3 regions of the Corynebacterium evansiae genome follow, and region 3 is predicted to be linked to each of the others. Evidence: predicted binding sites of a transcription regulator. Region 3 holds the regulator's gene; each other region holds the start of a gene.

Region 1 (10,542 bases), on a different contig from region 3:
GAACTCGGCTTCCATGCCGGGCAGCTCCATCGGCAACCCCGGCGGGGTCTTCGAGGTGCTGAGCTGCACCAATGCCTTCTTGACGATCTTGTCCTCCAGCGACTGGTAGCTCATGAACACGCCGACGGCGCCGACATGTAGCCAGCGGGAGATCTCCGGGATCAGGTTCTCCAGCGACTCAAGCTCCGCGTTCACCTCGACGCGCAGCGCTTGGAAGGTGCGCTTCGCCGGGTGGCCGCCGGTGCGGCGCGATGCCGCCGGGATGGTTGCGTACAGCAGCTCCACCAGCCGCGCGGAGTTCTCGAAGGGTTGCTTCTCGCGCTCGCGGACGACCGCGGAGGCGATCTTGCCCGCGAAGCGCTCGTCGCCGTAGGTCTTCAGGATGCGCGCGATCTCGCCGTGGCTGTAGGTGTTGAGGATCTCGGCGGCGGTCAGCGGGCTGCTGGGATCCATGCGCATATCCAGCGGCGCGTCTACCGCGTAGGCGAATCCGCGTTCCGGCTGGTCCAGCTGCATGGAGGACACTCCGAGGTCGAACAGAAACCCGGAGATGCCGTGCTCCCGCACGCTGGCCGGGAGTTTGCCCTGTTCCATCAGGTCCTCCAGCGCTTCGGTTACTCCATCGAAGCGGGTCTGGTAGGAAACGAAGCGGTCCCCGAAGCGCACCAGGCGCTCATTGGCCTCCGCCAGTGCGTTGGGGTCGCGGTCTAGGCCGACGACGGTTGCGTGGGGAAAGGCGTCCAAAAAGGCCTCGCTGTGACCGCCTGCGCCGAGGGTCCCATCGACGATGACCGGGTGGGCGGGCGCGTTTTCGCTGTTTACGCCCAGCCCCACGAGCTCGACCATGCGGTCGCGCATGACTGGGGTGTGGCCGTGCTCTTCGCGCTGCTCGGCTCCACGTTCTTCGTTCATCGGTGTTCCCTCCTTCCCTCACTGCGTTTCTTGGGGTGCTATGCAGTTCATGTGCCACATAGCTACTTATGTGACTCAAAAGCTAAAGGAGTGCGTACAGGGCCTCACCTGCGTGGGTGCGGGCTTGACATTGGGGAAGTACGTCAAGATTCCGCGTCGTCCACGCAGGTAAGGGCCTGCGCACACTCCGTTTTCACTATGAATTTGTCTTATCTGGTCAAGCGCTAAGGCCTTCGGGGCTACAGGAATGTCGCCAGCACTTCATCGTCGCCGTCCGAGAAATCCTCTTCGTGCTCCGCGCTGTACTCGGCCCAGCTTTCGGCATCCCAGATCTCGATGAAGTCGACGTTGCCGATCACAACACATTCTTTCGTGAGACCCGCGTAGCTTCGGTGCATCGCCGAGACCGAGATGCGCCCCTGCGAATCGAGGGTTTGCTCGTCGGCGCTGGCCGCCAGGTTGCGCACGAAGGCGCGAGCTTTCGGGTTCGTGCGCGAGGCTTCAGCCGCCTTCTTCGCCCGTACCAGAAACTCTGCCTTGGGGTACACAGCCAGGCTGCGATCCTGCCCTTTCACGACCATCAGGCCGTCACCGAGCTCCTCCCGAAACTTTGCCGGCAGGGTCAGTCGACCCTTGTCGTCCAGCTTCGGCGTGAAGGTGCCGAAAAACATGCATCGGCCCCTTTCCGTTGGAAGATCTCTTGTTTCGTTTTGCCGTCTATGTCGTGGATGGCGGGCGATTTCTTGCCCTGACCAGTGGTTTCGCTATGAAGTTTGGAGTTGTTGGCACAGCTTTGCTCCAACGAGCCCCACTTTACCCCACTCTCCCCCACAAACTCCACAACACGAGGTGTTTTTGCGCACCTTTTCTCAATATTTTTCACATCAACAACGTTCAAGCTGGACTTTACCCCTTCGCCCCTCGCCCCTTCACACACAGCCCCTCACCCTTCTTTCTTTGTGACGCCACCATTCCCCCACCCCCTTATCTCAGCCAACTGAGCCATTTGCGCAGGTAGGAATATTCAAGCCACCCCTCCTCCGACGCTTGGATGCGCGCGCCCGCAACACCAGAGGGATCAAAAGGGCTTGAGGTGGGGCGAAGTGGGGAGGCTCCCCCTAGTTTCGACTAGATACGACAAAACCACCGTCCTCCATGCGTGGAGGACGGTGGTTCCTTAAGTTAGATCTAACTGGTGGGCTTGACTAGCGCTCGAAGCGGCGACGGAAGCTATCTTCCATCTTGTCGCCGATGCCACCGGAGTGGCCCGAGCCAGCCTTCTTCGCCGCACCGGGCTTGCCACTCTTGGAAGACTTGGAGCGCTTGATAGCTGCGGTCTCCGGATCATCGTTGGACTGGAATGCCAGAAGGCCGCCGCCGAACATGATCAGGAACCCGAGCACGCTCAACGCTACGAACCACAGCGAAAGCTGGGCCGCAGCAATGCCGCCGACCATCACCGCAAGACCGAGGACAATGAGCGCAATCGAGCGGATGTTGAAGCTGATCGTCTGTTCGCCGCTATTGGAAGCCTGCTTTGCCAAGCGTGGATCCTCGGCGATCAACGCCCGTTCGATCTCCGCGAGCATCCTCTGCTCTTGCTCCGATAGAGCCATCGCGACCTCCCAAATGTTTGCGGCTACTCTTCCTAACGCTTTAGGCGTAAAGAAAGTTTCCAGCCTGGGCGAACTCCGCCCACTTCTCACCCATCCACCCTACATCAACCTGCGGTTTTCAAACAACGCCCACTTTTCGCCCTAGGCAACCTCCGGCAGGTAATTTACTGCCCCGCGGGCGAAATCCACCAGATCGCAGGCATCGCGATAGATCGCGCCACGCGCATTCTCCGGCAGTCCTCGGTTAAGCCCCAACCCCGCCCTACTCGCTACCCGCGCGTGCACCTCAAAGGTCTCTGCCCAACCCTCCAAGTCGGGGCGCAAAACCCGCAGCTTCGCCCACGCACTCCCGGAAGGGCGACGCTTTCGCGTGGCCATCTCCCACTCAATCAACGCACCTGCCGCCCGCAGGGCAGCTCGGTAGGCATAGACGATCGCCTCGGGCTCACGTAGTTCCGATCGAGATAGCTCCAATTGGCGCTCCGCCTCGTCCAGGAACCCCCGCGCCCCGCGACTGAGACTGTAACGAGCCCGCGCCCCCAGCTGCTTGGGTTGGGCCAGCATGTTCTCGTTCATGGTCTTGTCCCCTCTTCCTTTTGGCCTATCGCCTTGACTATTAGACCTCACTCTAGGAAGCGCCTCGGACATCCCACCGAGAACACAACTCAAAATAGAACACCTGTTCTAACTGGCATCTTTCGCGCCAATCTTCCTCCAACGCCTCCCCCGGCAGTGGCACTATTGAAGCCATGCCCCAGGACACGCCCCGCACACCCTCCGCCGCCGATTCCCCCATGCGCGTGTCCGTGGTTCCCGCCACCAATCGCCACTTCATCACCCGGCTCGACGAGCTCATCGATATTCACCTGGCGGCCATGGACTATCCAAACGAGACGCACGCCCAGCGCAAGTCGCTGTGGTTCTACAACGGATCCCAGCCGGACTTCACCTGCAGCATGGCCCTCCTCCACCGCGCGGAGGAACAGCCGGATCCGGGTAACGCCCGCCAGCGCTGCGTGGGCATCGGCTTTACCTTCCGCGGCTCCCCGAACACCTGGTGGTATCGCCAAGTCGCCCGCGGCCTAGTGCTTAACGGGCACTCCCGCGCGGAGGCCACCCGGATACTGCATGCCTACGCCGAATTATCCGAAATACATGTGCTTCCACCGGCGCAGGGTGAGGGCGTCGGCACCACAATCCTGAACGACCTGCTAGAGCGAACGCCACAGAACACGGTGATGCTCTCCACACCCGAGGTGGAAGGCGAGGCCAACGCAGCCTGGCAGCTTTATCGCAAGGCCGGGTTCACCGATGTGCTGCGGAACTTTAAGTTCCCGGCGGACCCCCGGCCGTTCGGGATCTTGCAGCGCACACGCAGCTAACGCACCATGTCGTGCCCCAGCCCCGGCCCCCACGCCGGAGCCATGCCCAGGTTGTGCAGGACCTCCTGGGTGGCGCGCACGTTATTCATCGTCATGAAGTGCAGGTCCGGAACCCCCTCGGCAATGAGGCGCTCGGCCATCTCGGTGGTCACCTCGATGCCGACCTCGCGGATGGCGTCGCGGTTTGCGACCTCGTCGCCGGCTGCAGCATCCAGCAGGCGCTTCTCCAGCTTCGGTGGCAGAGCAGCACCCGCCAGCTCCATCTGGCGGCGCACACTCCGCAGGGATGTGATCGGCATCAGCCCCGGAATGATCGGCTTCTGCCCATGCTCCGGATCCGCCTTCGCCAGACGATCGCGTAAGCGCAGGTAGTGGTCCACATCGAAGAACATCTGCGTAATCGAGTACTGCGCCCCGGCGCGGAGCTTGGCCAGAGTGTATTCCGTGTCCTGTTCCAAAGAACCCGTGCGGTAGTGGCCTTCGGGGAAGCTGGCGATGCCGATATCGAAGTCGGCGCATTCGGGCATCTCGCGGATCATGTCGATCAGTTCCACCGCATAGTTCAAGCCACCGGGGGTGGGCACCCACTCGGCATTTGGATCCCCCGGCGGGTCGCCGCGCAGCGCCAGCAGATTCGTCAGCCCCAGCAAGGCATAGGTGCGCAGCATGTCTTGCAGCTCTTCCTTGGTGTGCTGCACCAGCGTCATGTGCACCAGGGTTGTCAGCGGCTTCGTGCCCAGGCGCTCGGCGACACGCAGGGTGCGCTCGCGGGTACTGCCGCCGGCGCCATAAGTTACCGAGGCGAAGCTCACACCGAGGTCGTGGAATGCCTCGGCCGCGTTCCACAGGCGCTCTTCGGCCGCGTCGTCGCGCGGCGGCATGAACTCCACGGAGAACGGAACGCGCCCGGGAGTGTAGAGCGAAAGGGACTGGGATACGGCAACCTGCCTGCGGATACTAGCCATACCCAAAGATCATATAGACAGAGCTGTCCATTTCAAGACTTTGGCCTACATTTGGCATTTTCCCTGCGCGCGATCACCCCCGCGGCCTGTCCGTTCGCTCACCCGTTCCGCCCGCCCGCCACGGTGGCGTCACCCCAGCACTACCGTTGTTCGCACTTGTCGCGCGAGCCCTTAGAATAGAGAGCCATGAGTACCGATGAGCTGGCCGCGCACCCCTGGCGCCTCGATTCCCCACTGTCCGCAGTTCCGTCCGCCGTCGATGCCCAACTAAAGGAGTACCTGAACCGCTCCCAGGAGGAGTTCTCCCACATCGGTCCCCTCGTCGGCGGCGCCATCACGGTGCTGCGCGACTTCATCGTCAACGGCGGCAAGCGCGTCCGCCCGACTTTCGCCTGGGCAGGCATCCGCGCGGCGCTCGAAGGCGGTGGCGGTTCATCGCCGGCTGCGGGTATCGACCAGGGCGCCATCTTGAATGCGCTGTCCGCCTTCGAGTTCATCCAGGCCTGCGCCCTCATCCACGACGACATCATCGACCGCTCCGATACCCGGCGCGGCTTCCCCACCGCCCACCGCACCTTTGAATCGAAGCACCACGAACGCGGCTGGCTGGGTTCCTCCGAGCACTACGGGATCAGCCAGGCAATTCTCATCGGCGACCTCGCCTTTGCCTGGGCGGACGACCTGTACAACGGCTCGGGGCTGAGCACCACCGCGCTGCAGCGGGCACGCCCGGCCTGGCGGGCAATGCGCACCGAGGTGATCGGGGGCCAGATCCTGGACATTGCCCTGGAAGCCAACGGCAGCGAAGACGTTGCGGATTCCTTTGCCGTGATCAAGTACAAGACGGCCTCCTACACCGTCGCCCGCCCGCTGCACATCGGCGCCGCACTGGCGGGCGCCAACGAACAGACTCAGACCATGCTCCGCAATGTGGGCCAGGACATCGGTGAGGCCTTCCAGCTGCGCGACGATCAGCTGGGAGTTTTCGGCGACCCGGAGGTCACCGGCAAGCCCTCCGGCGACGATCTGCGCACCGGCAAGCGCACCACCCTCATCAACGAGGCATTGCAGCGGGGCGACGAATCCCAGGTCGCGGCCCTCCGCGAGGGGCTGGGCAAGGGCGAGGAGTCCGCGGAGACGGACATCGAACGCCTCCGCGACATCATCTACGACACCGGCGCGCAGGCCGAAGTGGAGAAGCTGATCGAGGCGCGCACGCAGCGGGCCATCGAGTCCCTGCGCGCGGGTGGTTTGGGTGCCGACATCACTGCGGAGCTGACCCAGCTGGCGGAAGAACTAACGCACCGGAGGTTTTAAATGAAGCTATCCACCCGCTCTGCCGACGGTCGCCGTCACCTGAGCCTGCCCAGCCCCTTGGTTCCCATGACGCGCCCCACGATGCGCAAGCGCCTGCCCGGCAACGGCGAGCGCGTGGTCGTGATCGGCGCCGGGCTGGCAGGGCTCTCCGCTGCCCTGCGGTTGCGTTCCGCGGGGCGCGAGGTCACCGTCATCGAGGCCGCCAACGCCGTGGGCGGCCGCTGCCGTAGCGAGCAGCTGACCAGCGCACACGGGGACTTCGTGGCCGACACCGGTGCCACCGTGCTGACGATGCCCGGCCTCATCGAATCCGCCGTGGCCTCCGTGGGCATCGACTTGCGTTCCGAGACCGCCGCCGAGCAGCTGGGCCTGGAGCGCCCGTGGGCACCCCAGCGCCTGGCCCCGGCCTATCACGCGCAGTTCGCCAGCGGCCGCCACGCCGAAGTCTTCGCCGACCGCGATGCGATGGTGGCGGAGATCCGCCGCTTCGCGGATTCCAAGGGTCTGGATCGCACCGCCACAGACGAGCTGGCCGCCGGTTATCTGGCTCACCGCGAATGGTCGCAGAATGTCTTCAGCGCCAGCTTCGAGAACTTCCTAGCCGCCGACTTCGACGGTGCGCTGGATTTGCTGTCCACGCCCGCTGCGGCGTCCGACCTTAGCCACCTCGGCTCCCTCGGCGCCTTCGGCAGCCTCGGCAAGGCCGCGGCACGGCACATCCCCGACGCAGAGCTACAGCGGTTGTTTACCTTCCAGGCGCTGTACGCGGGCGTGGCGCCGAAGAATGCGCGTGCGGTCTACACCGTCATTTCACACATGGATACCTCCATGGGCGTGTTCTACCCAGGCTTTTCCATGAGCGAAGTGCCGGAGGTCATGGCCGCGGCGCTGCGGGCCGCCGGCGGACGCATCATCACCTCGGACGCAGTCGAGCACGTGGACTTCTCGGAGAACCTCATCACGGGCGTGCGCACCAGCTCCGGCGAATACATCGACTGCGACGCAGTCGTGGCCACCCCGGACCTGCCGGTGGTGGGCGAGCTGCTCACCCGTTCCGGCCGGGAAAGCGCGCTGATCTCCCGCTCCTTCGCCCGCCGCATGTGGCGCAAGGTCGCCCCGCTGCGCTGGTCCCCTTCTGCCGTGGTGATTCACGGCAGCATTCCGACGGAAGTCTCCGGCCAGTGGGAGTCGCAGCGCCACCACACCATCAGCTTCGGCGAGGCATGGGACGAAACCTTCCGCGAGATCACCGCCCCGCACGGTCGCGGCAAGCTAATGAGCGACCCGTCGTTGCTGCTTACTCGCCCGGCGCGCACCGTTGCCGGCCGTACCTTCGGCGGTGTTGTTGAGGGTGACGCCACGTCTCCCCGCGCGGGCGTGAGTACGTGCACTGGCACGGGCGCCTACGAACCGCTGAGCATCCTCGCCCCGGCGCCGAACCTGCGTTCGGCGGATATCGACTGGGAGAACGTCACGGATCCGTACGTCCAGGAGCTCCTGGGGGTGTTGGAGGCCCGCGGCTACTCGGGCATTGCCGAGCACTTCCGCGCCGCCCGGGTGGATACCCCGGCCTCGTGGCAGGACGACCACGGTTTCGGCGCGGGCAGTCCGTTCGCGTTGGCGCATTCCTTTACCCAGACTGGCCCCTTCCGGCCTCGTAATGCCCGCGCGTTCGGTGTGGATAACTTGGTGCTCGCCGGTTCTTCGACCACACCGGGCGTGGGTGTGCCTACTGTCATCCTCTCCGGCGCTCTGGCCGCCCGCCGCATCACCGGCGGTGGTGTGTTGTGACGGCGGCTGCGGAGGGCTTTGTGGACAAGGCTCGTTCCTGGCTGCAGTCGGTGGGCTACAGCCGCGCCGTCTGGATGGGGCTTATCGGCAGCATCGTTTTGACGATCACCTCCCACAGCGTCGGTGCCGTGCGCTCGCGCGGTGGCATCATGCAGGTCATCGGCCTGAGCTCCTTTACCTTCGGCCATGCCGCAGGCATGGTGACGGTCGTGATGTGGTTCGCCTTGGCGGCGATGGTGCTCAGTTGGATCATCGTCGGGCGGCACATCCTCGTGCGTGGTGAGCCGCTGCGCCGCTCTGCCATCGCCGCCTGGATCGGCCCATTGGTGCTGGCCGGGCCACTAATGTCGCGGGACATTTACTCCTACCTCATGCAGGGCACGCTGGCCCGCGATGGCTTCAACGCCTACGAGGTCGGCGCGGCGGCCAACCCCGGCCCCCTGCTGTTCGAGGTCAGCGCCGACTGGCGCAACACCACCACGCCCTACGGCCCGCTGCACATGGGAGTGGGCCAGGCCATCACTTCCGTCACCGGCGATAACATCACCGCCGGCATTTTCGCCTTCAAGTTGCTCTCCATCGCGTCCGTGCTGGTGATGGCCTGGGCAGTAGCGAAGCTCGCTACGCATCTGGGCATCCGGCCGGACGTGGCCGTCTGGCTGGGTGTGTTTAACCCGCTGAGCGTGCTGCACCTGATCGGTGGCATGCACACCGAGAACATGATGATGGCTTTGGTGCTTCTCGGCTGCCTGTGCGCGGTGAAGCTGCAGCCGGTTCATGGTGCCCTGGCCGCATCGGCGCTGATCGGTGTGGCGACTGCCCTGAAGGCCACGGCGTTTATCGCCCTGCCGTTCGTCGTGTGGATTCTGGTCGCCCGGGTGGCAGGGGCACTGCCCTACTCCGCGGGTAAGGCCCGCTGGCTGCGCCTTGCAGATACGTGGCGCCGCTTCGGCACGCTGGTGTGGGCGGGGCTGGTCAGCGTGCTGGCATGCGTTGGCATGCTGGCGCTCGTGACCATCCTGACCAACCAGACGTGGGGCTGGGTCACGGAGGTCACCGGCAACTCCAAGGTCATCAACCCCCTGGCTCTGCCGTCCTTTATCGCCTCCTCATTGGAGCCAGTACTGTCGCGCATCAACGACGACCTGACTTTCAACGTGTTGGTGGATGCGATCCGCCCGGTCAGTAGCGCCCTGATGCTCCTCGGCCTGGTCGCCACCTGGTGGCTGTTCCGCCACGACGAGCGCACAGCGTTTACCGGCATGGCCGTCGCCTATGCGATCACCTGCGTGCTCAACACGGTGACGCTGCCGTGGTACTACACCGCGCCCCTGGCGCTGGTGGTGCTGGCCAGCCAATCGCGCATGGTCATCTACCTCACCAGCGTGTTCTGCATGTGGGTGACCTTCATGTTCGACGGCGGCGGCAACAACCGCTTGTACGCACTGTGGTGGGTGCTCGCCTTCGCGGCGATTTTCGCCTGGGTGGTACAGGCCTGTCTGGAATTCCCACCCCGTCGCCAGCCGCAGGCTAAGCAGAGTCAGCAGCAGGCTAAGCAGAGCCAGCAGCAGACACAGTGGGCTATAGAATTGCCATCGCTTGCGCCCGACGCATCACCTCGCGGGCAAGGTGGCCGTGCAGAGCGTCCACCGGGCGCCCCGGCAGAGAGTCGTCCTCAGTAAAGAGGTAATCCAGAATCTCCGCGTCGGAGTAGCCGCCGTCGCTCAACAGGGCGATCGCCCCGGGGACGAAGCGGTTCAGCTGCCCGTCCTCGTCCAGGAAGCGGGCGGGAACGTGCCGCACGCGGTCGATCTCGACTGCCAGCAGCTGCTTCTTGCCCAGCATGTCCATGACCTTGGTGACGACCAAGTTCATTCGCTCCGCGACTTCTGGTAGGGTCAGAACCTCTTCACCAGCGGGAACGCCGTTCACTGGCTCCGCGAGCACGCGCCCCTGACCCTCCTGGCCAGGGCGTGCGCCAGAGCGTGTAAAGGTGCCGTGATCTTCTGCGTGCTTGTTTTCTTTACTCACGGTGGCCACTGTAGCGCGTGGGCGTCAATAAGAGTCAATAGGAAACGAGTAGGGCGCGCACCAGGCTAAACGTATAATGATACGAGTACCACTAGAATAATTCCGTAACACTGAGCACAACTACACACAAGAACATCTCTTGTAACCCCACGCTTAGACCGAAAAACCGCTAGACAACCGCTAGAAAACGAGGCTGAAACTAGACGTGAGCGAGCTACACCCCGGAGACCTGCTGGAGTGGCGCTACCGCATCGGCGCCCAGATCGCCCGCGGTGGCATGTCCACAGTCTATGCAGCCATCGACACGCGCCTGGACCGTGAAGTGGCGGTCAAGGTGATGGATCCGACGCTCGCCCGCGAACCCGCCTTCCGCACCCGCTTCGAGCGCGAGGCCCGCGCGGTGGCGAAGCTCAGCGACCCGTCGCTCGTGAATGTCTTCGACCAGGGCGTGGACGACGACTACGTCTTCCTGGTGATGGAGCTGGTCGAAGGCGGATCGCTCCGCGAACTGCTGAAAGAGCGCGGCCC
Region 2 (10,542 bases), on a different contig from region 3:
CAGCCAGATCATGCCGGACAGCAGCTTGATCAGCGCGAAGATGGAGACCAGCAGCGGGGATTCCGGCAGGATCTTGGCCAGCTGCATGGTGAAGAAGTCGGTGGCCGCGTGGCCGCCCTCGTAGCTGGCGAAAGTGGCGATCTTGGATGCCTTCACGAACATCATGCCCAGGCCCTCGATCAGCACAACGGCCTCAACGAAGTAAGCCGCGCCGGAGTTGGAGCCGTAGAAGCGGGCCTTCTTGTCCTTGTCGCCGATCTTCTGGCGAATGATGATTAGCGTGATGATACCGATGACGGTGCCCAGGCCCAGCAGCTCGTCCACGAAGTGGTACACGGCCCAGTCACCGATGATGGGCCAGCCGCCTTCAGGGTTGAAGATCTGAATGTAGGCCTCGAACCACACCATGGCTCCCAGCAGGAAGCCGACCATGACGAGCCAGTGGGCGATTGCCACGCCTGGCTTCTTGGCCATCTTGGTGTGACCGATGATCTCCTTGATCAGGTTCATCAGTCGGCCGGCGGGGTTATCTGTCCTCTTCAGTGCCGGTTGGCCCAGTCGGATCGTGGTAAAGATCTGCGCCGCGCCGCGGATGAAGAACACCCAGGCGGGGAGGGATAGCAGTGCGCCAATGATGCCCAGTGGGACGGTGATGCCCCAGGGGATATCGGATGACGTCGCCTGCCCTGCTGCCAGCAGGTACATGTGAAGCTCCTCGCAAGTCCAGTTATGTATGAAGTAATTACTTACTGGGGCAGATTATCAGGGAGTGGGGCTTTATTTGAACTTTTCTAATTCCGAGCGGATCTGGCGCGAACTTGGGGTGGACCTAGCGTTGACCTGGCGAAATAGGCAACATTCGTGTTGTTTAAATGCGGCTGGCGATCCCGATCTGCTCGCGTCGCGCCGCCTTGCCTGCGCGGGTGTTGCCGAGGTGGTACATGTGTTGCTCGCCACGCGCGACGTTGAGGTTAGTGGTGATTCCTTGTTTCTTTATTGTTGACGCCCACTCCTCCACGTCTGGCAGTGAAATATCGCGGTCGCCGCAGTAGAGCGTGATTTCGGAGCTTCCGAAAGCTCCTTGGAGCTGGTCGGCAGTGAGGTGTAGGGGGCTCACCCGCGGATCCTCCGTGGGGATCTCGCCCGCCCACAGTGCGCCCTGGCGGCGCAGCTGGACGGGGTTGAGGATTGCATCTTTCGGCTCGAAGTCGGGGATGCGCGGGTTGGCGAGGTCCATGTCGAGCCACGGGGCATTCAAGATCAGGCGCGCTGGCGGCTCTGGTTGCTGGGTGTGCTCGGGGGTAGTAGCGAGGGCGGACAACGCCAGCCCGCCGCCCGCTGAATCCCCAATAATGGTGATGTTTTTGGCACCATGTTCCGCCACCAGTTGTTCATAGCAGCGGCGGATCAACGGCAGCGCCTCCGCGTGGTTGTGCTCGGGCAGCAGGCCGTAGAGGGGGATGTCCACCCGCACGCCCGCGTCCGCCAACTGGGCGACGAAGTCCCAGTTACGCTGCTTGATCGGGTTCACGAACCCGCCGGGCAGCACGTACAGCACGGCCTTCGTTGCTGCCTGCGCGGGGGAGAGCTCCTTAATTGCTGCTGTGTGCGGGTCGTAATCTCCTGTGTCGCCCGCACCTCCGAACTCCATGGGGGCCACCGAGTAGACCGTGAATTCGCCGGAATCGCCCTCTGTGCGTTCGGTGACGGCAAAGTGTTGCCGCAGGGAATGCGGCGGTTCGGCTGGGGCGGGAGGGGTAGAGAAGGTGGCGTCATTACCCGTTCCGGAAGAACGGCCAACCAGGCGTTTGAGGAAAGACATGGGCACAATTCTAGCTTTTTTAAAAAAAGTTGAGCCGAGTGGGAACAACTTTGAGCAGGGATGAGTTGTAGAGGATGTGAGCAAGTTGAGTGAGGCTAACTCAAGTCAGCTTGACTAGGCGCGAAAAACGCGGATACTGGTTGGCAGAGACGGGCGAAGTTGAGTCCGCTCGACTAAGGCTCGATAGATTTCATTCGCCCCAGAAAAAATAGGAGGAACTGATATGGGACGCGCAGTAGGAATTGACTTGGGCACCACCAACTCTGTGGTGTCTGTTCTGGAAGGCGGCGAGGCAAAGGTCATCGCCAACTCCGAGGGATCCCGTACCACCCCGTCCATCGTGGCTTTCGCCAAGAACGGCGAGGTGCTGGTCGGCCAGTCCGCTAAGAACCAGGCGGTAGCCAACGTGGATCGCACCATCCGCTCCGTTAAGCGCCACATGGGCACGGACTGGAAGGTCTCCATCGACGACAAGGAGTACACCGCTCCGGAGATCTCCGCCCGCACCCTGCAGAAGCTGAAGAGGGACGCGGAGAGCTACCTGGGTGAGGACGTAACCGACGCAGTCATTACCGTCCCCGCCTACTTCAACGACGCACAGCGCCAGGCAACCAAGGATGCCGGCCAGATCGCCGGCCTGAACGTCCTGCGCATCGTCAACGAGCCGACCGCAGCCGCCCTGGCCTACGGCCTCGAGAAGGGCGACAAGGAGCAGACCATCCTGGTATTCGACCTGGGTGGCGGTACCTTCGACGTCTCCCTGCTGGAGATCGGCGACGGTGTGGTTGAGGTTCGCGCAACCGCCGGCGACAACGAGCTGGGCGGCGACGACTGGGATCAGCGCATCGTCGACTGGCTGGCCGACAAGTTCAAGGCAAGCCACGGCGTGGACCTGACCAAGGACAAGATGGCCCTGCAGCGCTTGCGCGAGGCAGCGGAGAAGGCCAAGATCGAGCTGTCCAGCTCCCAGCAGGCCTCCATCAACCTGCCGTACATCACGGTGGACGAGGACAAGAACCCGCTGTTCCTGGACGAGACCCTGACCCGCACCGAGTTCCAGAAGATCACCCAGGATCTGCTGGACCGCACCAAGACCCCGTTCCAGGCAGTGCTGAAGGACGCGGAAATCAGCGTGGACGAGATCGACCACGTCGTGCTGGTCGGTGGCTCCACCCGCATGGTTGCCGTCTCTGAGCTGGTCACCGAGCTGACCAACGGCAAGGAGCCCAACAAGGGCGTAAACCCGGACGAGGTTGTGGCCGTGGGCGCTGCCCTGCAGGCTGGCGTGCTGCGCGGCGAGGTTAAGGACGTGCTGCTGCTGGACGTCACCCCGCTGTCCCTGGGTATCGAAACCAAGGGTGGCGTGATGACCAAGCTGATCGAGCGCAACACCACCATCCCGACGAAGCGTTCCGAGACCTTCACCACCGCTGAGGACAGCCAGCCCAGCGTGCAGATCCAGGTCTTCCAGGGCGAGCGCGAGATGGCTGCGCACAACAAGCTGCTCGGCTCCTTCGAGCTGGCGGGCATCGCTCCGGCACCGCGCGGCGTTCCGCAGATCGAGGTCACCTTCGATATTGACGCCAACGGCATCGTCTCCGTCTCCGCGAAGGACAAGGCCACCGGCAAGGAGAACACGATCAAGATCCAGGAAGGCTCCGGCCTGTCCCAGGAGGAGATCGACCGCATGGTCAAGGACGCCGAGACCCACGCGGAAGAGGACAAGAAGCGCCGCGAGGAGCAGGAAGTCCGCAACTCCGCAGAGTCCATGGCATACCAGACCCGCAAGTTCGTCGAGGACAACAAGGAGAAGGTCAACGAGGACACCCAGAACAAGGTCGAGGAAGCAGCCAAGGCTGTTGACGAGGCCCTGAAGGGTGATGACATCGAGGCCATCAAGGATGCAGTGGAGAAGCTGAACGCCGAGTCTCAGGAGATGGGCAAGGCCATCTACGAGGCTGAGGCAGCCGCCGGCGCCGAGGGCGCTGGTGCTGGTGCGGGTGCGGACGCAGGCTCCGCCGCAAACGATGACCCGAACGTTGTGGACGCCGAGGTTGTCGACGAGGACACTTCCGCAGAGGATGATAAGAAGTAATGGCTGAAGATCTGAATCAGGACCCGGGCGCCCCGGAGAACACCGACCCGGAGGCAACCTCGGCCGAAAGTGCCGAAGCTGCCGCCGCGGAAGCCGCGGAGGCGCAGGGTGTCGACGAGGGTCTGGCCGATGCTGAAGCTGCTGCGGCTGATGCTGAGGGCGTCAATCCCGAAGACAACAACAGCATCGAAGCCGAGCTGGCCGAACGCACCGAGGATCTGCAGCGCGTGACGGCGGAGTACACCAACTACCGCCGTCGCGTGGAGCGTGACCGCGCGAGCGTGATCACCGGCGCGAAGGCCGAGGTGGCCGCCGAACTGCTGCCGATCCTGGACGACCTGGAGATGGCAGAGCAGCACGGCGACCTTACCGGGCCGCTGAAGTCCATGTCGGACAAGCTGCAGTCTGTGATGGCGTCCATGAAGGTGGAGAAGTTTGGCGAGGAAGGCGACGAGTTCGACCCGAACTGCCACGAGGCCGTGCAAGACACGAGCAGTGGCGACGACAAGGTGCTCGCCACCGTCCTCCGTCGCGGCTACCGCCTGGGCGACCGCGTGCTGCGCAACGCGATGGTCATTATCGGCGATCCGCAGTAGTTATTAGGGGTTAGCGCCAGGGGTGGCGTGAGATCCAGAGAGCTTCACGGCTTTTGCTGTGGGGCTCTCTTTTTTGTGTGGTGGGGTGTATTTGTGGGAGGTATCTGTGAAGGGGCAGGTAGGATCTAAGAACTAGAACAAGTGTTCGATTAAGTGAGTTTTTCTTGGAGGGTTGTCCGGGGCGTTTTCTATGCTGATCGCGTACGGAAAACCACGGGACACGAGCCACGACACACTGGGGACTTCCATCATTGAAGGGGAATGATGTTTGACCAGCCCACACCACCCGACAGACCACCGCAAGACCCACCGCATAACCAACCACAAGGCCAACCACAAGGCCAACCACAGGGGCCGTTCTGGAAAGTTACCGACCCCACCGACCCGATGAGCGCAGCGATCTGCGACATCAACCGCAACCACGCGCGCCTCGCCTTGGCGTGCACACCGCACGACGACGAATGCATCACCGACGTGACCACCCGCCTGGGCGCGCGCCTGGGTCTCCCGGAGTTCCGAGTGGTCCAGCTCGTCGACGTCGGAACCACCTTCCGCCGCTTCCCATCGCTGGTGGAGCTGGCGGAAACCGGGGCTTACTCTATCGAGCTGTGGCGGATCGTCGCTCATAGCCTTGTTGCAGTTAGTGACGCCCACATCTCCGCTGTAGAAGCCGATGTCTACACTGCACTTTCACCCACTCGGCCTAACCAGGCGATGTTGGGGCAGAGTACGATCCGCCAACGCCTGAAGAAGATCGTCATGGATCACGAGCCTTTGGCCTGCCCGATCGATCCCGCCGAACTAACCTCTCCAGCGGGCGAAGGTACGGATGGCGCAGCCGGGGCAGACGGTACAGATGGCGCAGACGGCACGGGTTCTGACGTAGAGGGCGTCAGTACCGAAGACCTGGCCGTCCTCGGCGCCGCAACGCGGCTAGCTATCGACGACCGGTCGGCCGACTACACCGAGTTCTACCTGACCCTTCCGAAGCTGGAGGCGCTGGAGCTGATCCAGGCGCTCGACAGCGTGAGGAACAAGCAGAATTGTTCCAGGGTGCGGGCGCTTTTGAGTCTGGTGCGGGGGAGTGTGACTGCGGAGGTGAACCTCAACCTGTACCGCCAGGTGGATGCTCCGGAGGCGCAGATCTGGGCCGCCGGCAGCTGGCTCAACGCGCTGGCCACGAAGGAGTGGATGGAGCGGATAACCCACCTGCAGGCTCCGGGGAAGGCCGCTACCGCCGGCTATACCCCGACGCCCCTCATTCGCGCGAGCGTGGAGGGTCGGGATGGGACCTGCCGCTTCCCGGGCTGCGACACCCCAGCGCACAAATGCCAGCTAGACCACGTCAAACGCTTCGTGCATGGCGCCCCGAACGGCGGACCAACCGACACCTCAAACCTCCACTGCCTCTGCACCAAACACCACAACGCGAAAACGACGGGAGCCTGGGACGTGACAATCAACCCCGACGGGGAGGAAACCTGGACAAGCTTCGGAGACGGCCACACGGTGATCACCACGCCAAACGGCCCGCTGGGAAGAATCACCTTCCGGCACCGAGCAGTGAAGCGAGCGCGGAAGGTGGTGGAGCACAACCAGCGGAAGCAGAAGCGCAACCTGGAGGACGAGCCGCCGTTCTAGCGAGGACGCACTAGCGCCGCCGTTCTAGCGCTTGCCCTGGTTGATCCTCTCCATGAGGTACGCCGGGGGCTGAATGTCGATCTCCGCCCTGCCGTCACCTTTCGCCTTGATGTCGGTGAACGTGGTGATCTCAGCCATGTGCGAAAACATCAGGCGTGGGCTCAGCGCGCCCGCCTGCCGCGAGAACTCCTGGGCGGTCACGGCCGCCATCATCTTGACGGAGCCCAGCATGTCGGTGCCTTCGCTCATCTCTCGAACCAGGGTGATGTGGCGATGCGGCGTGGAAAAAACAAGTCCTTCGCTGGGATCGATCTGCGGCAGGTAGCGCTCGAGGATCTCGTTCATGAGCAGGGGTACTGATCCCGCATAGTAAGAGCCGCTTTCGATCGCCCAGAAGCGCTCGTTGGGGCGGTCTTCGCTCGCTCGAACAGGCTGCACATCCAGGCCGGAATCGATCAGCTCCTGCCACAGGTTGCGGTAGCCAATCCGGAACAAGTCCTCAATCGGACCGCGATTGTTCAGCGAACCTGGGCTCAGCGCCAAAACGGAGTTTGGCGTATCCAGAACCAGGTTGATGCACAGGTCATCCGAATAGGGTCGAATTGGCGAATCCGGGTTGAACTCTAGCGCATCCGCCCGCGACTGCTCCGGCAGAAGATCGATCGCCATTAGGCGCGCCCGCAAACGGGAGTAGAACTCCGCATCCGGAAGTGAAAGCAAATCCCGCTCCGAGCTGGCAGCCGGCCCGAGCAGACTATTGACGAAATGCTCTACCAGCACAGGCATATCCCGACCGAAATCCTCGGCATTGGCGCACTGCTTCGTGATGTTCTCGAGCCCCAGTTGCGAACCCTCGCCATAGTCCGGCGCGGGGAGTCGCCCGCCATAGGGGCCGGGCGTGGGGCCCGGGTAGCTCAGCGGCTTCTGAATGTGTTCGGGCTTGCTGTAGTACACGACCTCGGGCGTGGGGGTTGCGCCGTAGCCCAATTCGTTGAGCGCTTGCACGATCTGCCGGATCAGCGCCGTCGATTGGTGCAGATCCAGGCGGGGCAGCGGCACCGGTGGGTCCTGCGGGCCGGGCTCTGCAAGCGGCGCGCTGGGGCTTGCTGGCGAATTGGGTGCAGGCGAGGTGCTGTGCGGGGTGTCATGCGATGCGTCATGCGAGCCGAAGAGTCGGCTAAACCAGTTGCGCTTCTTAGGTGCCATGACCCCCACCCTAGCTAGTTTCGGGCTGGCAAGTCTCCAGCAATGCACGCTGCAAGGCCCGAAGTGATGTGGGGAGGGAATAAATACGTGGGGGCGTCGTTAAAGAAGATTAGATAACGAAAGTTCAGCGCGGTAGACTCAAGGTTGAGTATTGATACCCCGCGTGAACAGCGCAGTAACTAAGCGCAGTAAACACAGCGCAATAAGGAAGGAGCGACACATGGCGCACAGTGAATGGGCCGAGAAGGATTATTACAAAGACCTCGGCGTGTCCTCCACCGCATCGGCAGAGGAGATCAAGAAAGCTTATCGCAAGATCGCCCGCGAGAATCACCCGGACGCGAACCCGGGAGACACAGCGGCGGAGGAGCGGTTCAAGAAGGCTTCCGAAGCGTACAGCGTGGTGGGGGACAAGGAAAAGCGCGCGGAGTACGACGAGCTGAAGCAGATGCTTGCTAGCGGAGCCTACTCGAGCTTTGGCGGTGCAGGCGGTACTGGCTTTGGCGGTGCCGGCGGCACAGGCTTTGGCGGCGGCTTTAATGTCTCTGATCTTTTTGGAAATGACGCCACCAGTGGCGGATTCGGTGATGTCTTCGGCGGACTCTTCGGCGATGATCCGACCGCTGGCGCCTCCCGCAGCCGCTTCGGTGGCCGGGGTGGTCGGGCTGGACGCCGCACCCAGCGCAGCCGCGGGGCGGACGTGGAGACGGAGCTGACCCTGGAATTCCGCGAGGCCACCAAGGGCGTGACCGTGCCGATCCGCCTGACCAAGCCCGAGCCGTGCGAGAGCTGCCACGGCTCCGGTGCTAAGGCGGGTACTTCGCCACAGAACTGCGGCACCTGTAGCGGCAGTGGCATGGTCAGCGAGAACAGGGGAACCTTCGGGTTCTCCCGCCCGTGCGCGGACTGCTCCGGCACTGGCTCGGTGATTAAGGACAAGTGCCCGGATTGCTCCGGCACGGGGCGGACTACCCAGTCCCGCACGATCACCGTGCGCGTGCCTGCGGGCGTGGTCGACGGGCAGAAGGTGCGCCTGGCCGGGCAGGGCTCGGCGGGGCAGCGCGGCAAACCGGCTGGCGACCTGTTCGTGACGGTGCACGTGAAGCCCGACAAGGTGTTCAGCCGCGACGGCGACGACCTGAAGTTGACCGTGCCGGTGAGCTACCCCGAGCTGGTGCTCGGCGGTGCGGTGACGGTGCCGACCCTGGCCTCCAAGGTGCGGGTGCGCATCCCCGCCGGTACGCAGGATGGCACCACGCTGCGCGTGCGCGGCCACGGTGTGAACAAGCGCAACGGCGCTAGCGGCGACCTGCTGGTGACCGTGAAGGTGGCCGTGCCGAAGAACCTGGACGAGGGTGCGATGAGCGCGCTGCGCAAGTACTCGGAAGAGGAAAAGCGCTCCGGATTCGACCCCCGCGAAGGATGGGAGGGTAACTGATGAGTACCGGTAAAAACGGCGGCGAGCGCGAGGTTTTCGTGATCTCCGTCGCCGCGCGGATCACTGGAATGCACGCCCAGACGCTGCGCACGTATGACCGGATGGGTTTGGTGACGCCCCAACGCACCAGTGGCGGTGGCCGCCGCTACTCGCGCGAGGATATAGAGCAGTTGCAGGAGATCCAGCGCCTCTCCCACGAGGAGGGCGTGAACCTGGCAGGCATCAAGACGATCATCGCCCAACAGAACCGGCTGGACGAGCTGGAAGAAGAAAACGCGGCACTGCGCCGCCGCCTGGCGGAGATGCAGGCCCGCGTGGAGCGGGGCGAGGGCGCAGGCGCGGGCGGGCGCTCGCGCGGCGAGATTGTGCACGTCCCGCGTTCTACCTCTGTGGTTCTGTGGGACCGGCAGAAGCGGCGGTAGCTTGCGCTAACTACAGCGGCGGTAGCTAGAGACTGATCTGGCCGGTGACGATGAGGTACAGCGCCGCGATGGCGGAGGCCACGACGAGGGCGCTGATGACCCACTCGAAGGCGTTGAATACGCGCCCGCCGGCCTTGATGCGGGTGGCGACGTAGACCACCAGGCCGGGTACGATCAGCAGCGTGCCGAGCAGGACGAACTGCAGCTCGGCGGCGTACAGCAGCCAGAGGGAGTAGCCGAAAGCCACGGCACTGATGAGCAGGTGCCCGCGGTTGGTCTTCTTGCCGACCTCGGGCCCGGAGATGTCGAACTTCGAGCCGGCGTCCGGGTGCTTGAACCCGTGGCCACGGGTGGCCAGGAATAGTAGGTACAGGCTGGAGAACACGTAAGGTACCAGGTACAGGGACGTAGCCAGCTGCACCATCGTGGTGTAGGTGGATTCGTTCAGGTAGAAGACGATGATGAACGCCTGGATAACCACGGCGGACAGGAACTGCGAGACGTACGGGGCGCCCATGTCGTTGGTGCGTCCCACGGCCTTCGGCAGCAGCCCGTCCTGGGCCATCAGGGTGATCGGCTCGGCGCACAGCATCTGCCAGGAGACGTAGGCGCCCAGCACGGAGATGCACAGGCCGACGGAGATCAGGCCAGCACCCCACGGGCCGACGACGTGTTCCAGGACGGTGCCCATGGAGTTATCGCCCATTGCGGCGAGCTCCTCGCGGGAGACCACGCCGAAGGAAAGGAAGCTCACGGCGGTGAGCAGGAAGAACACGGAGACGAACCCCAGGAAGGTGGCCAGGGAGACGTCCTTGCGGTGGCGTGCGCGCTTCGAGTAGGTGGAGGCGCCCTCCACGCCGATGAAGGCCCACACGGTGAACAGCATCATGCCCTTGACCTGGTCGCCGAGGGAAAGCGCCTGGTCCTGGTTCTCGCCGAAGGTGGCGGCGCGGCCCCAGAAGTCGGAGGTGAAGACATCCGTGTTGAAGCCGACGAAGGCCACCAGCACCAGGAACGCCAGGATCGGCAGGATCTTCGCCACTGTGGTGATGACGTTCATGATCGCCGCTTGGCGCACGCCGCGGGAAAGAACCAGGAAGATTCCCCAGGTAAGCGCCGATACACAGATCGACTGCACCAGCGGGTGATCGCCGCCGAAAATGGGGAAGAAGAAGCCCAGCGAGCCGAAAAACAGCGTAGCGTAGCCCACCTGGGCGATGATGGTGCCCAGCCAGTAGCCCCACGCGGAGGCGAAGCCCACGAAGTCGCCCAGGCCGGCGCGCACGTAGGAATACACGCCGGAATCCAGGTGCGGCTTGCGT
Region 3 (10,542 bases):
CCGGATACCGCAGCCATTCCACGGAAGAAGTTGCGGCGGCTGAGCTGGGACTTCAGCGGGTTCTGCAGATCGTTCGGGGTGGCGTTCTGGCCGTGTTCACACATGAGGTCTCTCGTTTCTCAAAACTACTTAAAAAGTTAGATTGTTTTGACTAGCGAAAGACTAGACCGAATCCATGGGGCTGCGGGATAGTTTGTGTATATTAAGCAAACATTTATGGTCCTCTAATCTTGTTTGGGGGTAAAAACTGTTCAGGGGTGCAGGTTCCTCCTCTGGAGGCTCATTGCTAGAATCGGCCTGTTCAGCCCCGTAAACACGGGGAAATTCTGGCAAGCGAGACGGGTGATTCACACATGACGGACGCGCACGGGTCGGCCTCCCCCACCAACGAAGGCCGCGCCCAGGGCAAGCCGCAGGGGCGCAGGCGCTCCCGGCGACGCTCAAACAAGCGCCGCCGCCCGCAATTCATCCGCACCATTCCGCCGATTACCTACCCCGACCTGCCGGTCTCCGAGCGGCGAGAAGACATCAAAAAGGCCATCGAGGACAACCAGGTGGTCATCATCGCCGGTGAAACCGGCTCGGGTAAGACCACCCAGATTCCCAAGATGTGCCTGGAACTCGGCCGCGGACGCACCAAGGTCATTGGTCACACCCAGCCGCGCCGCATCGCGGCCCGCAGCGTGGCCGAGCGCATCGCGGAGGAACTTGACCAACAGATCAGCGACGATACTTCCCTGGTCGGCTACAAGATCCGCTTTGACGATACGATCTCGAAGCACACCGCCGTAAAGCTCATGACCGACGGTGTGCTGCTCAACGAGATCCAGCGCGACCGCCTCTTGCGGGACTACGACACGATCATCGTCGACGAGGCCCACGAGCGCAGCCTCAACATCGACTTCCTCCTGGGCTACCTGAAGCAGCTGCTGCCGAAGCGGCCGGACTTGAAGGTCATCATCACCTCCGCGACGATCGACCCCGAGAGCTTCGCGGAGCACTTTGCGGACGCTTCCGGTTCCCCCGCCCCCATCATCGAGGTCTCGGGGCGTACCTACCCGGTGGAGATTCGCTATCGCCCGCTCGTGACGGAACGGGAGAACCCGAAAACCGGCGAGGTCATCGAGGTGGAGACCGACCCCCTGGACGGACTCGTCGCTGCGTGTAAGGAACTGATGCGCGCCGGCGAGGGCGACATCCTGTGCTTCTTCTCCGGCGAACGCGAGATCCGCGATGCCGCCGAGGCACTGGAAGGTGAGTTCGCCGGCGCCGGCGGGGCACGCAAAGTAGACGTGTTACCGCTGTTCGGCCGCCTTTCGAACGCCGAGCAGCATCGTGTGTTCCGCACCGGGCCACGCCGCCGCATCGTGCTGGCCACCAACATCGCGGAAACCTCGCTGACGGTTCCTGGCATCCACTACGTCGTGGACACTGGCTATGCCCGCATCTCCCGCTACTCCAACCGCACCAAGGTTCAGCGCCTGCCGGTGGAGCCCATCAGCCAGGCCAGCGCCAAGCAGCGCTCCGGCCGCTCGGGCCGCATCGCCGACGGCATCGCCATCCGCCTGTACTCCGAAGAGGACTTCGAGGCGCGCCCCGAGTTCACCGACCCGGAGATCCTGCGCACCCACCTGTCCAGCGTGATCCTGTCCATGGCCGCCCTTGGCCTAGGCGATATTGAACGCTTCCCGTTCCTGCAGGCACCCGACAACAAGTCCATCCGTGACGGTGTAGCTCTACTGCAGGAGCTCGGAGCGTTGGCGTCAACAAAGGACGCAGCGCTTACCCCCATCGGCCGCGACATGGCGCGCATCCCCACCGATCCGCGGCTCGCGCGCATGCTGGCGGCCGGGCATGCGAACAACATCATCGAGCCCATCGCGGTCATCGTATCCGCCCTGTCCATCCAGGACGTGCGCGAGCGGCCCCTGGAAAAGCAGCAACAGGCTGACGAAATGCACGCGCGTTTCAAGGCGAACTCCGACTTTGTGAGCCTGCTGAAGCTCTGGAACTACCTGCAGGAACAGCGCCAGGAGCTGTCCGCGAACAAGTTCCGCAAGCTGTGCCAGCGGGAGTTCATCCACTATGTGCGCGTCCGCGAGTGGATGGATCTGGTGCGCCAGATGCTTTCCGTCGTGCAGGATCTAAGCTGGAAGATTCCGAATATTCGCCACGTGAGGGAGCTCGTTTTCGAGCCGGAGGCGATCGACGAGGATCTGGTTCACAAGTCCATCCTTACCGGCCTTTTGACACACGTGGGAATGCGCGAAGGCAACTCCAAGCAGTTCACCGGCACCCGCGGCTCGCACTTTGTGGTGCACCCTTCCTCGCACGTGTCCAAGAAGCCCCCGCAGTGGCTTATGGCCGCTGAGCTGGTGGAAACCTCGCAGGTGTTCGCCCGCACCGTAGGGCCCATCGACCCGAGCTGGATCGAGGCAATCGCCCCGCACATGGTGAAGTACAACTATTCCGAGCCGGTGTGGTCGTCCTCCCGCGGGGCGGCAATGGTGCACGAAAAGGTGCTGCTTTTGGGGTTGCCGATCGTCGCCGACCGGATGGTCAATGCGTCGAAGGTGGACCGGGCATTGGCGCGCGAGTTGTTCATTCGGCACGCGCTTGTGGAGGGCGATTGGAGAACCCGCCACCATTTCTTCGCCCACAACCAGAAGCTTCTCTCCGAGGCGACCGAATTGGAGGACAAGGCTCGCCGCCGCGACATCGTCGTCGACGATCAAGCGCTCTTTGATTTTTATGACGCCCGCTTGCCAGAAAAAATCGTTTCCTCCCGGCACTTTGATTCCTGGTGGAAGAAGGCTCGCCATAAAGACCCGCACCAGCTTGATTTCACGCTCGACGCGCTGATCGACTCGGAGGAAGCCGCGAAGGCTGCCGATGAGTTCCCCGACGTGTGGCGGCAGGGCAGCCTGGAGTTCGAGCTCAGCTATGTCTTTATGCCTGGCGACCCGGACGACGGCATGACGATGCGCGTGCCGATACCCCTGCTGGCGAACGTCTCCGAACCGGAAACTCGCTGGTTGGTGGCCGGTATGCGGGAGGAGCTGGCGATCGCCCTTATCCGTTCCCTGCCCAAGCCTTTGCGCACGAGTGTGGTGCCCGCCAGCAACTTCGCCGCTGCTGCTCTGCGTCGGATGGTTCCCTTTGACGGGGAGTTTGGGTTTGCGCTGGCCGAGGCGCTGCGCGAGCTCGGCGGCCAGGGGATCTCCGCACAGGACTTCGACTGGTCGCGAGTTCCCGGGCACTTGCGCATGCAGTTCGCCGCCATCGACCGCCGAGGAAACGTGATCGAGAAGTCGCGCGACCTGCAGTACCTGCAGAACAAGCTGGCCGGGCAGGTCACGTCCGCGATTGCGCAGGCCGCCGCGCGTTCCAAGACCGCTGCCCCGAGCGATGTGGCGCAGCATACGCCGTCGCGCCGGAAGGGGTCGAAGAAGCAGGCCGGAACGTCCACCGGTGTGCTGGCCACTGCAGATGAGTGGACCGTGGATGGCATCGGCGTACTACCGGAAACGGTGGAAACGGTGGTGGATGGTCAGACCCTCAACACCTACCCTGCGATCGTCATCTCTAAGCGCGGCGCAGAGGGGGCAGCCAAGGACCGGGTGACCTTGAAGGCCTTCCCCACCAAGCAGGCGGCGGACGGCCAGCAGTTTACGACGGTGCTGAACATGATGGTTGCGGCCTGCACGGTGTCGCCGAAGCAGATGATCAAGGGGCTGCCGCTGCGCCAGCGGGTGGCTATGGAGAATACTCCCGGTGGCGTGGACGGCCTGGTGAACGACGTCGTGGCTCTCGCGTGCCGGGACATGCTGATGAAGCTGGGGCCGGTGATCCGCGATCCGGAGAAGTGCGAGGAGGTCGTTGGGACTGCACGATCCCAGGGGCCGGGCCGGGTGCGGCAGTATGTCGTTGCCCTGGCTCCTGCGGTGCTGGCGGTAGCCGATATGTCAGCGGAGCTTAAGGGCTGGTCGGGCGAGGCTATCGACGATATGCGCGCACAACTCGACTTCTTCTTGGGCAAGCACGCTATCGCTCGTAATGGCATTGAGCACATGCGCCATGTTCCGCGTTATGTGGAGGCGATGCGTGCACGCCTGGAGCTGATGAAGACGGATCCGGACAAGGAGGAGGATCTGGACGATGAGGTCCAGGAGGCCTTCGAGTTATTAGAAAAGACCAAGAAGCGCCTACCTACTGCGCGGGCTGCCTCGCCGCAGATTAAGGAGGTGCGCTGGATGATCGAGGAGCTCCGGGTCAGCCTCTTCGCCCAGAACCTCGGCACGGCTCATTCGGTTTCCCTGCAGCGAATCCGGAAGAAGCTGGAGAAGATTCGCTAGGTTATCCTCGCCGCTAGTTTTCTTCGTCGGTGGGTTCCAGTTGAGGCTCAGCTAGGGCGTGGCGGTGCGCCCGCAGGGATTCGATCTCCTGCTCGAAGTCTTCGGCGCAGTTGAAGGACTTATACACCGAGGCAAAGCGCAGATATGCAACCTCGTCTAGGGTGCGCAACGGGTCGAGGATCGCCAAGCCGATCTGGTTAGCGGGGACTTGTGACCCATGTGCCACGCGCACTGCCTGCTCCACCTCGTGTGCAAGGCGCTTCAAAGCGTCATCAGAGACGTCTCGCCCTTGGCATGCCCGCCGAACGCCCTTGATGACCTTTTCCCTGCTGAACTCCTCGGTCACCCCGTTTCGCTTGACCACCAACAGGACGGATCTTTCGATGGTCGTGAAACGCGTCTGACACTCGCTGCACTCACGGCGGCGGCGAATGGATACGCCCATTTCGATAGAGCGCGAGTCGACTACGCGGGAGGATTCAGAACTGCAAGAGGGGCACAACACGCCACCCAGCTTAGTCCTTCACCTCAACGGGACAGAAGATACAGAAGCTACAGACGCGACAGATTTGTTCGCCACCTAGATGGATCCTCCTTAAGGGATCAGCATGGGCGCGAGGCCAACTAGTGCGGACATTGCCCCCAAGGACACCATGGTCGCACCCGGAGAGTGAACCACGCGATCCACACGCGCCCGAATCGCCTCGATACGGTTCGGCTGTACTTCGAACACCCTTTCGTTAGCGCCCGAAATCCGCGCAGCCCTCTCCCTGGATATCGAACGGGCTACCGGCGCCGTAGAGTAGCCGTAGGTGTTCGATTTGCGCCCCTCACTCACCTGATCCCAATCCGGCTTAAGCACCCGCGGCTGGCGCAGCGGGGCTACCCGATCGTGGCGCGTCACCCGGGCGCGCGTGGCAGAAGAACGGAAGGTCGCAGACTGGCGAGACGTTGCAGGGCGTACGATCGAGGTGGTCATCTACTTACTCCTTGGTGTATTGGCGGCATATCAGCAGCGCATCGGCGCCACCTTCGAGGCGGTGCACAAGACTTGCTTCGCTGCGATTCACAGTGAACCATCTGCGCCAGACATGTTGTGGATAATTAATAGAACACTAGATCACGTGTTCTAATTCCGGTTACACTCAGAAATTTAGCACGCCCGTTCGAACGTGTCTAGCGGAATCTAAACTTTTTCGAACACACACACTAGAAATTCTCCTTTTATCGGGTAAAGTCGATTGAGACAGCTGAAGCGAACAGCTACTGCCGAGTACCGAATCCACACCGAATACCGAGCGAGGTAGATCCCGTGAGCACCGACGATTCCACCGATAGCCCCACACCGCGCCCGCGGCTTGGCCGCCCGCCGAAGTCGGAAGCCGACAAGCGTGCGGAGAAGCAGGCCCAGAAGGATGGCCAGAAGCCTGCCTTGAGCACCCGCCAGCGCCGCATTCTGGAGGTCATTAAGGATTCGACGGTCATCCGTGGCTATCCACCGAGCATCCGCGAGATTGCGGACGCAGTGGGGCTGCACTCCACATCTTCGGTCTCCTACCACCTCACCCAACTCGAGAAGCGCGGCTACCTTCGCCGTGATGGCAAGCGCCCCCGCGCCGTCGACGTGCGGGCATTCGACGGTGGCCAGCTGGGCAACGAGGGCACGAAGAACAACACCAGCAAGCCCAAGGCCAACGCTTCGGCTCCGGAGCCGGCCGCCGACGGCGAGATCATGCCGGAGGCAACTTACGTTCCGGTCGTCGGCCAGATCGCTGCCGGCGCCCCGATTCTCGCGGAGCAGAACGTCGAAGCCCACTTCCCCCTCCCTCAGGAGCTCGTGGGCAACGGCGAACTCTTCCTGCTTCAGGTCGTGGGCGAGTCGATGCACGACGCGGGCATTTTCAACGGTGACTGGGTTGTCGTCCGCTCGCAGTCTGTCGCCGAGTTCGGCGACTTCGTGGCGGCAATGATCGACGGGGAGGCAACGGTCAAGGAGTTCCAAAAGGATTCCGACGGCCTGTGGCTGATCCCCCACAATCCGCTGTTCGAACCCATTCCCGCCGAGGAAGCGACGATCCTGGGCAAGGTCGCCGCGGTCCTGCGCAAGATCTAGGTTCCCCCCATTGGTTCTGACGCCGCCGTTTCCCACCCGCAAGCAACTAAAATGACGCTTATGGAATCAGCAGAACGGCGCCGTCAGATACTCTCCCTCACCGCCATTCACGGCAGGGTAACTGTGAATGAGTTGGCGGAGAAGTTCGGCGTCACCGCAGAAACAATTCGCCGCGACCTAGCGGTCCTCGACGACGGCGGCGAGCTCTTCCGCGTCCACGGCGGCGCCGTACCCGTACAGAACTTCCGTACGGACTTCACCACGCTCGCCACCAGGTCGAAGGCCGCCCTCGGGGCCAAGCGCGCAATCGCCCGGGCAGCGGTGCAGCTGCTGCCACCCTCTGGAACCGTGTTCATCGACGCAGGCACCACCACGGGCGTATTCGCCGAAGCAATCGCGGAAGCCAACGCAACGAACGACCCGAAGCTCATGGCGCCGAAGCTGAACATCGTCACGAACTCGTTGTTCATCGCCACTACCCTGGCGGAATCCTCGCGCTGCGATGTGCAGCTGATCGGCGGGCACGTCCGGGCGGCCTCCCAGGCCGTCGTCGGCGACCTAGCCACCCGCGCCCTCGGTGTACTACATGCGGACGTGTCCTTTATCGGCACCAACGCGCTCACCATCGACCACGGCCTATCCACCCCAGATGCTCAAGAGGGGGCAATCAAGCGCGCCATGGTCGCCAACTCCGATTCGGTAGTCGCCCTGTGCGATTCCACCAAGTTCGGCCTCGATTACCTCGTCAGTTTCGCCAGCATCGATGACATCGCCGCCATCGTCACCGACCGCGGCGCCCCCGAGCCGTACGTCAACGAACTAAGAAACTTAGGCATCGACGTCACCTTTGCCGACTAGCTCCGCCCGACTAGCTCCGCCGACTAGCTACTCAGTGACGACAAATTCCTCCAGCTCGGCGGCGACCACCTTCGGCAGCCGGACGTCCAGCTTGGTTCCGGCCGCGTCGTAATCCTCCGCAATCACCGTTCCCAGCTCGTGGACCTTGGCCACCACATCGCCACGGTCAAATGGAACGTGCAGGGTCACGTGAGAATCCAGCGAGTTGAGGAACAACTCCAGCTGGGCCTCCAATTCCGGAATGCCCTCCCCTGTCTTCGCGGACACATACACGGCATCCGGAATGCGGTGCCGCAGCTCCGCCAGCACCAGCGGGTCGGCTGCGTCGATCTTGTTGATGACCAAGATCTCCGGCGGCGCCTCCTGCCCGGATTCCTCCACGATCCCACCGATCACGGTGTTCACTGCCTTGATCTGCTCCAGCGGGAACGGGTCGGAGCCATCCACAACGTGCAGCACCACATCGGCGGCCAGGACTTCCTCCAGAGTGGAACGGAACGCCTCCACCAGCTGCGTGGGCAGGTGACGGACGAAGCCCACCGTGTCGCTGAACACCACTGTGCGACCGTCCGCCAGGCTCGCGCGGCGCGTCGTCGGATCCAGGGTGGCGAACAGGGCATCCTCAACCAACACACCCGCACCCGTCAGTGCGTTAATCAGGGAGGACTTGCCCGCGTTCGTGTATCCCGCAATCGCGATCTGAGGGATGGCCGAGGCGTCACGCCGCTCTCGCTTGACCTCGCGGGAGGTCTTCATCGCCGCAATCTCCTTGCGTAGCTTCGCCATGTCGGAACGCAGGCGGCGGCGATCCGCCTCGATCTTCGTCTCACCCGGACCGCGCAGGCCCACGCCGCCGTTGGATCCCGCACGACCGCCGGCCTGCCGGGACAGCGCGCCACCCCAGCCGCGCACGCGGGTGATGAGGTACTCCATCTGCGCCAGCGAGACTTGCGCCTTGCCTTCCTTGGACTTCGCATGCTGGGCGAAGATATCCAGAATTAGCATGGTTCGGTCGATCACCTTGACGTCCAGTGCCTTCTCGAGCGCGATCATCTGGCCCGGGCTCAGCTCACCGTCGCAGACCACCGTATCGGCGCCGGTTTCCTGCACCACGGACTTCAGCTCCTCGACCTTGCCGCGGCCGATGTAGGTTCCGGAGTCGGGCTTGTCGCGCCGCTGGTAGAGCATCTCCGCCACCTCGGAGCCTGCGGTTTCGGCTAGGGCTCGCAGTTCCTCCAGGCTCGCCTCCACCTGCGCGATCGTCCCGGTGGTCCACACGCCGACCAGCACGACCTTCTCCAGCCTCAGCTTGCGGTACTCAACGTCGTAGCCGTCGGACTGTTCGTCTGTGTAGGTATTTACTCCGCGGGATAGCCGTCGGAGGCTCGAGCGCTCCTCCAGATCGAGCTCGCCGACCGTGGGCGCCGCGTGCGAATCATAAAGGTGTGTAGTGTGTTCGGTTTTATCCGTCTTTTCCGTCATTACGCTCTATTTTTACCTGTCAGGGGCGGTAAATAGGAAATTTGGTGCGGCGGACTAGAGTGGTGGGCATGATTCCTGAACTCCGCAGCATTGGTATGGATTTCCCCAAGTGGCAGCAGGCCCTCGAGGCCGCATATGGCTCCGGCAACCTGGGCGTGTCGGGTGAGGTTCGCGGCGGCCAGGTTCTGCAGTTCGATGACCCCTCGGGCGCCCGCATGGTCGTGCTTGCCGTCGAGCCCTTCGGCTCCTTCGCCAGCTACACCGGCGGAGTGCCCGCCACGGCGCACCTGTCGATGCTGAACGACATCATCGGCGTACTCGACGTTGTGGACGATAGCCCCATGCTGCAGATCTCCGGTCAGCAGGCCCCGACGATCGCTTCCCTCACCGCCACCATCGCTCAAGGCCCTTTGCTTGTGGACGCCCCCTCGTTGGAGTACCACCAGTTCCACATTGGGGCTCTGGCCAATTCCGTGCGCGTGTACGGGGACTCGACTGAGTTCGCCAAGGACGGCGGACTGAAGGTCGGCGTGGTGGATTCGAGTGGTTTGCGGGACATCAACTCCCCGTCTGCTGCCCCGCATGCCACGGCGGAGATCGCGGTGGAGGCCAGTGACTGGTCCCGCAAGGTCAACGCTCTGACGGGGCAGAAGTTCTGGACCGCGAGCGTGACCTCCCCCTTCGAGTTCACGGTAGTTCTACCCGAGAATGCGGTCGACGAGGAGCTCGCACAGTCCGATGCCCCACTGATCGTGGCCGGAACCGTGCAGTTCACCGCCAGCACCGTGGATGCCGCTGGCTGCGGCGGCGCCTGCGGCTCCGGTAGCTGCGGCTGCGGGGGCCACTAAAGCACAGTCTGTCCCCAGGCCACGATCGCCGAGGGGCCGCGGAGGATCGAGCCATCCTCGGATACCTCCACCTGCACGGCACCCCCTGGAACGTGCACGGTGACGGTGCCTGTGGCCAGTTCGGCGTCAGCAAGGGCAGAAACAGCGGCGGCGACAGTGCCGGTGCCACAGGAGCGAGTCTCCCCCACCCCGCGCTCATGGACGCGCATGTGCACCGCGCCCGCATCGTCCAGGGGCGTGAGTACCTCGAGGTTGACCCCCGCCGGGAAGAACTCCGGGTCGAACTGCACCTGCTGGTCGATCGGCAGCTCCTGCAGTTCCTGCGCCGTGAGGTTCGGCACCACCGCGGCTAGGTGCGGGTTGCCCATATCCACGCCGAGGCCGGCGACCTTCATGTCTCCCACCTGTGCGGTGGACACGCCCAGCACTTCCGGGGCGCCCATCTCCACGCTCACGATCGCGTGCTCCTGGTTCTCCCCACTCAGCTCGTGGACCTCCACCAGCTTGCGGCCCGCCCGGGTGCCGATGCCGAATTTCTCGCCGACCATGACCTTCCCCTGTCGGCACAGCACATGGGCGAAGGCACGTACCCCGTTGCCGCACATCTCCGCCTGGGAGCCGTCGGCGTTGCGGTAGTCCATGAACCATTCTTCGCCGTGCACGCCCGCGGGCAGTTCGGCCAGCACGCCCGCGCTCACCAGCGCGTCGCCGGTGGCAATGCGAATCACGCCGTCGCCGCCGATCCCGGCCCGGCGGTCAGCAAGGTGCCGCACGCGCTCCTCGGTGAGGTTCACCTGGGTTGCCTCGTCCATCAGGACAACGAAGTCGTTCTCCGTGCCGTGGGCCTTGATGAATTCGATCATGCGGAACACTTCCCTTGCTTAAT

What was found. The regulator LexA, encoded in region 3, represses DNA repair genes until DNA is damaged. The targets are predictions, from matches to a motif close to CGAACANNTGTTCG.
Region 1: a site for LexA is predicted at 3,201-3,214, ahead of L8V00_RS07310 (SAV_6107 family HEPN domain-containing protein). Genes of this name have one in related genera too.
Region 2: a site for LexA is predicted at 4,648-4,661, ahead of L8V00_RS09520 (HNH endonuclease signature motif containing protein). Genes of this name have one in related genera too.

Annotation. Positions count from the first base shown of each region.
Region 1 is NZ_JAKMUT010000006.1:40,051-50,592, reverse strand. Features, by position in the region: gene rsmH (16S rRNA (cytosine(1402)-N(4))-methyltransferase RsmH) at 1-912, opposite strand, end outside; gene mraZ (division/cell wall cluster transcriptional repressor MraZ) at 1,152-1,583, opposite strand; gene L8V00_RS07315 (DUF3040 domain-containing protein) at 2,118-2,528, opposite strand; gene L8V00_RS07310 (SAV_6107 family HEPN domain-containing protein) at 2,670-3,104, opposite strand; gene L8V00_RS07305 (GNAT family N-acetyltransferase) at 3,278-3,910, shown strand; gene metF (methylenetetrahydrofolate reductase [NAD(P)H]) at 3,907-4,875, opposite strand; gene L8V00_RS07295 (polyprenyl synthetase family protein) at 5,062-6,192, shown strand; gene crtI (phytoene desaturase family protein) at 6,193-7,983, shown strand; gene L8V00_RS07285 (alpha-(1->6)-mannopyranosyltransferase A) at 7,980-9,665, shown strand; gene L8V00_RS07280 (Rv2175c family DNA-binding protein) at 9,565-9,930, opposite strand; gene L8V00_RS07275 (PASTA domain-containing protein) at 10,220-10,542, shown strand, end outside.
Region 2 is NZ_JAKMUT010000010.1:18,746-29,287, reverse strand. Features, by position in the region: gene L8V00_RS09540 ((Fe-S)-binding protein) at 1-705, opposite strand, end outside; gene L8V00_RS09535 (alpha/beta hydrolase) at 869-1,822, opposite strand; gene dnaK (molecular chaperone DnaK) at 2,046-3,917, shown strand; gene grpE (nucleotide exchange factor GrpE) at 3,917-4,513, shown strand; gene L8V00_RS09520 (HNH endonuclease signature motif containing protein) at 4,901-6,154, shown strand; gene L8V00_RS09515 (hypothetical protein) at 6,179-7,360, opposite strand; gene dnaJ (molecular chaperone DnaJ) at 7,581-8,798, shown strand; gene L8V00_RS09505 (heat shock protein transcriptional repressor HspR) at 8,798-9,220, shown strand; gene L8V00_RS09500 (amino acid permease) at 9,246-10,542, opposite strand, start outside.
Region 3 is NZ_JAKMUT010000002.1:229,141-239,682, forward strand. Features, by position in the region: gene L8V00_RS03030 (neutral/alkaline non-lysosomal ceramidase N-terminal domain-containing protein) at 1-104, opposite strand, end outside; gene hrpA (ATP-dependent RNA helicase HrpA) at 354-4,355, shown strand; gene nrdR (transcriptional regulator NrdR) at 4,369-4,860, opposite strand; gene L8V00_RS03045 (hypothetical protein) at 4,951-5,334, opposite strand; gene lexA (transcriptional repressor LexA) at 5,668-6,468, shown strand; gene L8V00_RS03055 (DeoR/GlpR family DNA-binding transcription regulator) at 6,529-7,326, shown strand; gene hflX (GTPase HflX) at 7,354-8,808, opposite strand; gene L8V00_RS03065 (hypothetical protein) at 8,877-9,656, shown strand; gene dapF (diaminopimelate epimerase) at 9,653-10,519, opposite strand.